2 regions of the Saccharopolyspora gloriosae genome follow, and region 2 is predicted to be linked to the other one. Evidence: riboswitches for the same ligand, from Rfam matches in the RefSeq annotation. Region 2 holds a riboswitch; the other holds the start of a gene.
What was found. Region 2 has a riboswitch for cobalamin ahead of BJ969_RS11040 (Rossmann-like domain-containing protein). Riboswitches for the same ligand answer to the same signal wherever they lie in the genome.

Region 1: linked by a shared signal. The riboswitch ahead of BJ969_RS20205 (ribonucleoside-diphosphate reductase subunit alpha) and the one ahead of BJ969_RS11040 (Rossmann-like domain-containing protein) in region 2 are both predicted to bind cobalamin.

What each region holds. Positions count from the first base shown of each region.
Region 1 covers NZ_JACHIV010000001.1:4,661,870-4,666,075, forward strand. Annotated here, with positions in the region: gene BJ969_RS20200 (bifunctional metallophosphatase/5'-nucleotidase) at 1-1,602, opposite strand, end outside; cobalamin riboswitch at 1,811-2,037, shown strand; gene BJ969_RS20205 (ribonucleoside-diphosphate reductase subunit alpha) at 2,160-4,206, shown strand, end outside.
Region 2 covers NZ_JACHIV010000001.1:2,492,154-2,496,359, forward strand. Annotated here, with positions in the region: gene BJ969_RS11035 (class I SAM-dependent methyltransferase) at 1-950, shown strand, start outside; cobalamin riboswitch at 1,257-1,425, shown strand; gene BJ969_RS11040 (Rossmann-like domain-containing protein) at 1,576-2,418, shown strand; gene BJ969_RS11045 (PLP-dependent cysteine synthase family protein) at 2,415-3,518, shown strand; gene BJ969_RS11050 (MFS transporter) at 3,515-4,206, shown strand, end outside.

The sequences.
Region 1 (4,206 bases), 2.2 Mb from region 2:
GTCGGTGCCGTCGGCGAAACCGGTGAAGCCGTCGCCGCCCGCCGCCAGGAAGTTGTTCACCGCTACCCGGTACGGGGCGTCGGGAGCGACCGGTTCGCCGTGCAGCGTCAGCCCGGACACCTTCGAGCCGATGGGGGCGGACTCGGAGTACTCGTAGTGCACTCCTGCCGAGACCTGCAGGATCGTGGCGCCCTCCGGTGTCCACTGCTGTTCCAGCACGTTCTTGAGCTGCGCGCCGGTGAGCGTGATCGTCTGCATGATGTTGCCGAACGGCTGCACCGCGAACGCCTCGCCGTAGGTGACCACGCCGTCGCCCTCGCCCGCCGGGGAGGAGGCGTGCGGCAGGTCGGCGCGGACGCCGCCGGGGTTGGTGAGGGCCAGCTGCGCGCCACTCGCTGCGGTCGACTCCAGCTGGGCGTCCGCGATCACGCTGCCGAGCGCGGATTCCCCGGACGGCGCGGCGGCTTTGAGCAGGTCACCGGTGATCGTCCCGACGGCGCGGTTCGCGATCGGCGCGGCCTTCTCCCGCGCTTCCTCCACCAGCGCGACGGTCTCCGCGTCGGGTGCGATGTCGCGGGTGACGATCTCGTTGCGCGCCGAGCTCCGCTCCCGCACCACGTCGCGGGTGGCGCGGTCGATGCTCAGGTCGAGCACCGAGAGCAACCGGCCGAACGAGGCTCCTTGCACGACGGGGCGCGGCGCCCCGGCCGGGTCGGTGGCGGTGCAGTTGTACTGCTGGTGGCTGTGCGCGCTGAACACGGCGTCGACCTTCGGCGAGGCTTCGGTGGCGATGCGCGTCGCCGGGCCGCCCGGTTCGAGCTCGCAGGAGTCCGGTCCGCCGCCGGTGGCCTCGTCGCCCTGGTGCAGCAGCACGACCTGCGCCTTGATGCCGAAGCGGTCGAGCGCGTCGGCGGTGCGGTCGATGGCGGCGACCTCCTCGCCGAACCGCAGTCCTTCGACGGCCTCCGGGCTCACCACGCTCGGCAGGTCCTCCAAGGTGGCCCCGATGACGCCGATCGGCACGCCGCCGGAGACCTGCACGGTGAACGGCAGCAGCGCCGGGGAACCGTCCTCGAAGGACACGTTCGCGCCGAGGTACGGGAAGTGCGCGCCCTCGAAGGAATCCCGGAACCGGCAGCCGTCCTCCGGGTGGCAGCCACCGCTCTGCAACCGCTGCAGTTCCGCGTAGCCCTCGTCGAACTCGTGGTTGCCGACGACGTGCGCGCGCACGTCCTGCGAGTTGAGGAATTCGACGGTGGGTTCGTCGTGGAACAGCGCGGAGTTCACCGGGGAGGCGCCGACGCTGTCGCCCGCCGAGAGCACCAGCGAGTTCGGCGCCTGCGCGCGCAGCCGGTCGAGGTGCGCGGCGAGGTAGGCCGCTCCCCCGGCTTCGACGACGGAGCCGTCGGGCAGCTCGACCTCGCCGGAGGAGCCGGTGGGCGGTTCGAGGTTGCCGTGCAGGTCGTTGAAGGTGATCAGCCGCACGTCGGTGGTGTCCGGTCGCGGCGGCGCCTGCCCGGCGGCGGCGCCGGGGACCATCGCGGCGGTGGCCAGGGCGGTGGCGACGACGGCGAGTCCGCGTCGCACGCGGGAGGCGCGCATGATCGGAGTTCCTTCCGGACCGGTGATCTCGGAACAGGAGTCTGCCCGAACGACGGCCGCGACCACCAGCGAATCCGCATCACACACCGCTTCGGACTTGGTCCCGCACGAACCTCGCGTTCCCCGTCCGGGTGATGCGTGCGACATCAACAAGTCTTCCGCCACGCCGACGATGATGGGGTCCGGATCAGCGCCGAACGCTAGATGTAGTGTGGCGCCCGCTGATGGTTCACCGGGATCGCCCGGTGTGACAACAGGGAACCCGGTGCGAGTCCGGGACTGCCCCGCAGCGGTGAACGGGAACGACCGCCGTCACCACCTCCAGAGGTGGTGCAGCACTGAGCGCGATGCTCGGGAAGCGACGGCCAGTAGGTCCGGCGTCGAGGACGCCGGGTGCCCGTGAGTCCGAAGACCTGCCATCGGTGCGCGCACGAGGGGTGCGCGCCGTCCGGGACCTCGCGGGAGGGTCGCGGGACGAGCGGTGCCGTGCGCGCCGCGGTCCTCGCACGCTCCGAGCCGTCCCGGGCAGGTGTCCGAGCTTGCGAGGGAGAGAGCCAGTGACCGAGTCCACGACCCGGCCGTCAGCAGCCACCGCGGTACCCGCGGGAGTGCGGGTGCTGCGGCGCGACGGGACCGTTTCCGGTTGGGACGAAACGAAGATCTCCGTGGCGCTGACCAAGGCGTTCCTGGCGGCCGAGGGGGATTCGGCCGCCTCGTCGTCGAGGCTGCACCAGGTCGTCGCGGAGTTGTCGGAGCAGGCCGCGCGCGGAGTGCTGCGCCACGCCGGCCCCGAGGGCCTGGTGCACATCGAGCAGATCCAGGACGCGGTGGAGCTCGCGCTGATGCGCGGCGGCCACCACGGCGTCGCCCGCGCCTACGTGCTCTACCGGGAGCAGCACGCCCAGGCCCGCGAGACCCCGGAGCAGGCCGCGGACACCGCGCCGGAGCTGGCGATGACGCGCCCGGACGGCATCCGCGTGCCGCTGGACTGGGCCCGGGTGTCGACCGTCGTCGAGCAGGCCTGCTCCGGGTTGTCCGATGTGGACGCGGATCGGGTGCTGCGGGAGGTCCGGCGCAACGTCTACGACGGCATCGGCTCCGCCGAGCTCGCCGAGTCGCTGACGATGGCCGCCCGCACCTTCGTCGAGGGCGAACCGAACTACTCGCTGGTCACGGCGCGGCTGCTGCTGGACAAGCTGCGCCGGGAGGCGTTGAGCTTCGTCGCGGACGAGCCCGCCGAGGCCGACCAGGTGCAGATGCGGGACCGCTACGCCGGTTACTTCGCCGACTACGTGCGCCGCGGCATCGAGCTGGAGCAGCTGGACCCGGAGCTGGCGCGGTTCGACCTGGCCCGGCTGGGCGCCGCGCTGGACGCGGACCGCGACATCGCGTTCGGCTTCCTCGGCCTGCAGACCCTCTACGACCGCTACCTGCTGCACGAGCAGGGCGTGCGGTTCGAGCTGCCGCAGGCGTTCCTGATGCGGGTCGCGATGGGCCTGTCGCTGCGCGAGGACGACCGCGAGGCGCGCGCCGTCGAGTTCTACGACCTGCTGTCGTCGTTCGACTTCATGTGCTCGACGCCGACCTTGTTCAACTCGGGCACGACGCGCCCGCAGCTGTCGTCCTGCTTCCTGACCACGGTGGACGACGACCTGCACGGGATCTTCCACGGCATCAGCAACAACGCGCTGCTGTCGAAGTACGCGGGCGGTCTCGGCAACGACTGGACCCCGGTCCGGGGCACCGGCGCGCACATCAAGGGCACCAACGGTTCCTCGCAGGGCGTGGTGCCGTTCCTGAAGATCGCCAACGACACGGCGGTCGCGGTGAACCAGGGCGGCAAGCGCAAGGGCGCGGTGTGCGCGTACCTGGAGACCTGGCACGTGGACATCGAGGAGTTCCTCGACCTGCGCAAGAACACCGGCGACGACCGGCGGCGCACCCACGACATGAACACGGCGAACTGGGTCCCGGACGAGTTCCTGCGCCGCGTGGAGGCCGACGAGCAGTGGACGTTGTTCTCCCCGGACGAGGTCCCCGACCTGCACGACCTCTACGGCACCGCGTTCGCCGAGCGCTACCGCGAGTACGAGGCCGCCGCCGAGCGCGGTGAGCTGGCGGTGTTCCGCCAGGTCCGCGCGGTGGACCTGTGGCGGCGGATGCTCACGATGCTGTTCGAGACCGGTCACCCGTGGATCACCTTCAAGGACCCGTGCAACCTGCGTTCGCCGCAGCAGCACACCGGCGTGGTGCACTCCTCGAACCTGTGCACCGAGATCACGCTGAACACCGGTGGCGACGAGGTCGCGGTGTGCAACCTCGGTTCGATCAACCTGGCCCGGCACGTCACGCCCGACGGCCTGGACGTGGAGCGCCTGCGCCGCACGACCCGCACGGCGGTGCGGATGCTGGACAACGTGATCGACGTGAACTTCTACACGATCCCGGAGGCGCGGACCTCGAACATGCGCCACCGCCCCGTGGGCCTGGGCCTGATGGGCTTCTCGGACGCGTTGTTCGCGCAGCGCATCCCGATGTCCTCGCAGGCCGCGGTGGAGTTCGCGGACCTGAGCATGGAGCACATCAGCTTCCACGCCATCGGCG
Region 2 (4,206 bases):
AGCACGACGCCGCCCGGCTCCGCCGCTGCTTGACCGTCCCCGACTTCACCGATCCGAGCTGTGCGGCGGGAATCGGCCGGGCCTGGCCGTCCCCGGCGCACTGGGGGAGCCTCGCGCCGATCACCGGTCCGGTCCGAGCCGGTGCGGAGCTCGCCGAGCTGTGGGACGCCGAGACCGCCGCGCTGCGCGCCTACCAGGGCGCGCGCGCCGAGCACGAGATCCACCACGCGTTCGGCTGGCCGGAGCTGCCGGAACCGCCGGAACCCGTCACGCCCGCGTCCGGCGCCTACCGGCGGCTGCTGGAGCAGGAGTCGACGGCGGGCCAGCGCATCGAATTGCTGCGCGCGGAGTCGGGCGCGGTACCGGGCGGGAACTGGGACCGGTCGGTCACGGCGTGGGACGAGGACGCCTACCTGCGGCGGAACCTGCGCCCGGCGCCGGGGCCGGTGCTGGACGTGGCCTGCGGCACCGGGCGCTGGACGCGGGTGCTGGCCGAGCAGGTCGGCCCGGACCGGGTGCTCGGCCTGGACTCGGCGGCGCCGTTGCTGGAGGTGGCGCGCGCGGCGGTCCCGGGCGTGCTGTTCACCGAGGGCGACGCGCGGGCGCTGCCGTTCCCGGACGCCTTCCTCGGCGCGGTGAACTGCTCCGACGCGCTGCACCTGCTGCCCGAGCCGCAGCGGGTGATCGCGGAAGTGGCGCGCTGCCTGCATCCGGCGGGCACCTTCACGGCGACCACCTACCGGCCGGGGACGCGCGCGTTCCAGCGCTACTTCCAGCGCTGCCACGAGCGGGTGTTCGGGCTGCGGTCGTTCGAACCGGAGACGATCGCCGAGGCGTTCGGGTCGGTCGGATTGGACGTGGTGGATTCCAGCGGGCCCGGCTCCTTCCTGTACCTCACCGCCCGCCGCCGGGCCGTCGGACGCGGCGGAATGGGGGCGGTGGCGGTCTGATCCGCGCTCCGGCGGAATTTCGCCCGGTTTTTTCCAGAATTGCCGGGAACCAATCCGGCCGACTATCCGACGGTCTCGGGCGCCTCGTTCCGCGGAGGCTCGGCCGAACGTCGCGCACGGCCCTTGCCGGAACACCGCGCGAGCATCCGCTCCGATGTTCCGGCAAGGGTCATCGACGTCATAGTTCTTTCGGCGGCGCCGGTTTTCCGGCGCTCATACCTGCGCGGACGCAGTTTCCGCGTGTCGTCGCTGCTGCGTTCCGACGTCCGGCGCACTTGACATTCCTCAGCGGGACTGCGAACTTTTCACCCGTTCAAGCGACGGTGTTCAGGAAGCCGGTGTGACTCCGGCGCGGTCCCGCCACTGTGAGTGGGGAGCCCGCCTCCACCCGTGCCACTGCCCGACAGGGTGGGAAGGCCGGAGGCCAGGGTTCTGATCCACGAGCCAGGACACTGGCATCGTCGTACCGATTCGTACGGGGTCGCGGAGCTCCGGAGGAGGTACGTGGTGCTGCGCATCGACGCATCGCGCCCGACGGGCGCAACTTTCCCCTCGGACCCTTGTGGTCTCCCCCGGGCGTAGCCCGCCTTCGATCGTCGCTGACCGGACCGGCTTCGGGAGACACGTGCGTCCTGTTCCTGCCACCACTGATCAGTCCTATTCGGACTCGTTGATCGAGTCCGCTCTGGCCGGCGCGTTCTGCGGCGCCGACGGGGGAACACCGCAGCAGACCACGGCCGCGGTGGCGTTCCTGACCGTGCAGGCCGCCCGGCACACCGGTCGCGGCACCGGCTACGTCAACACCGTGCTCAGCGTGCGGGTCGGCCCGGCCGTCGGTTCCTGCGCCGTGGAACCCGGCGCGCTCGACGAGGACGCGGTGCGCGACACCGTCGGGCGCAGCGTCGCCGAACTGCTGGCGCACCCGCTGCGCCCGGTCCGGGTGGCCGCGCTGGACGCCTACCTCGCCGCGACCACTCCGCACGGCGCGCACCCGCTGGCCCGCCAGGTACGGGTCCCGGCGGGGGATTCGCTGGCGAAGTCGATGGCGCGGGCCCGCGCGGTGGCCGCGATCACCCGGGCCCCCGAGGGCGGCCGGGTGGCGGTGATCGGCGTGGTGAACTCGCTGCTCGCCGCGTTGCGGGAGCGCGGGCTGACCTGCGTTCCGTGCGACCTCAAGGGTGGCCGGACCGAGTGGGACGAGCCGATCCTGACCGACCACGCGGCCGCGATCGAGGGCGCCGACGCGGTGCTGGCCTCGGGAATGGTGCTCGGCAACGGCACGTTCGACGAGATCGCCGCGGCCTGCGCGGCGCGCGACCTGCCGCTGACCCTGTTCGCCCAGACCGGGGCCGCGGTGCTGCGGGAACTGCTCGGCGGCCCGGTGCAGGCGCTATCGGCGGAGCCGTACCCGTTCTTCTGGCTCTCCGGCGAGGAGACCACGATCCACACCTACGAGGCGCCGCGATGACCGGTCGGGCACCGGCCCGGTCCGAGTCGCCGCTGGACCTGATAGGCAACACCCCGCTGCTGCGCGTCACCACCCCGATCGCCTTCGAGCACCCGGGTTTCTGGGCGAAGCTGGAGGGCGTGGCGCCGGGCGGGATGAAGGCCAGGGCGGCGCACGCGATGCTGGCGGGCGCGCGCGAGCGCGGCGAGCTGCGCCCCGGCGGCACGGTAGTCGAATCCACCAGCGGCACCTTGGGGATCGGCCTGGCGTGCGTCGGGGTGGCGTGGGGGCATCCGGTGGTCGTCGTCGCCGACGACGAGCTCGACGACATGACCCGCGCCCTGCTCACCGCCTACGGCGTGCGGGTGGAGCTGGTGCGGTCGCCGCACCCGGTGGGCGGTTGGCAGCGCGCCCGGCTGGAGCGGGTGCGGGAGCTGATGGCGACGCTGCCCGACCCGTACTGGCCGGACCAGTACAACAACCCGGACAACGTCACCGGGTACCACGGGCTGGGCCGCGAACTGCTCGACCAGCTCGACGACGTCGAGGTCGTGGTGTGCAGCGTCGGCACCGGCGGTCACAGCGCCGGGATCGCGCAGGTGCTGCGCGAGCACCGTCCGGAGGCCCGCCTGGTCGGGGTCGACGCGGCGGGCTCCACGGTGTTCGGCGATCCGGCGGTGAAGCGCCTGATGCGCGGTCTGGGCAGCAGCATCCACCCGGGCAACGTGGACTACGCGGCGTTCGACGAAGTGCACTGGGTCGGGGCGGCGGAGGCCGTCGCGGGCTGCCGGCGGCTGGCTGCGGGGTCGTTCGCCACCGGTGGGTGGAGCACCGGCGCGGTGGCGCTGGTCGCGTCCTGGTGCGCGCGCGAACTGGGCTCAGACCGAGTCGCCGCCGTGTTCCCCGACGGGCCGCACCGGTACTGGCGGACGATCTACGACGCGGACTTCCACGCCGCCCAGAACCTGCCCGATCCGGTCACCGAACCATCCGAAACGGACGGAATTCCGTCCGAAGTGGACAGCAAGACGAGTTGGAGGAGGTCGCGCAAGGTGGTCGATCCCTGCGCCCATCGCACCGCCGGTTCGGCGGGCTGCCCGGTCTGCGAGGTGCGGGAATGAACCGCGCCGCGTTCGCCAGGCTGTCCCCGGCCGCGAAGCTGCTGGTGATCAACCAGTTCGGCATCAACGTCGGCTTCTACATGCTGATGCCGTTCCTGGCCGCGTACATGAGCGGGAACCTCGGCTACGGCGCCGCCGTGGTCGGCCTGGTGCTCGGTGTCCGGAACCTGAGCCAGCAGGGCATGTTCCTGCTCGGCGGGACCGCCGCGGACCGGCTCGGCTGCCGCCCGATGATCATCGCGGGCTGCGCGTTGCGGGTGGTGTCGTTCGGCTTGTTCGCCGTGTTCACCTCGCTGCCGGGCCTGTTCGCCGCGGCGATCCTCACCGGGCTGGCCGGTGCGCTGTTCAACCCGGCGGTGCGCACCTACCTGATGCACGAGGCGGGGGAGCGGCGAGCCGAGGTGTTCGCCGTGTTCAACGTCTTCCAGCACGCGGGCACGCTGGTCGGGCCGCTGCTCGGCGCGGCCCTGCTGGCGGTGGACTTCCGCGTCATCGCGCTGGTGGCGTGCGTGGCGTTCGCGGTGCTCACCGCCGCGCAGCTGCTGGTGCTGCCGCACCGGGAGGTCGAGCCGCAGCAGCAGAGCGTGCTGGGCAGCTGGCGGGAAGTGGTGCTCAACCGCCGCTTCCTCGGCTTCACGCTGTCGTTGTCGGCGTACTTCGCGCTCTACAACCAGCTCTACCTGACGTT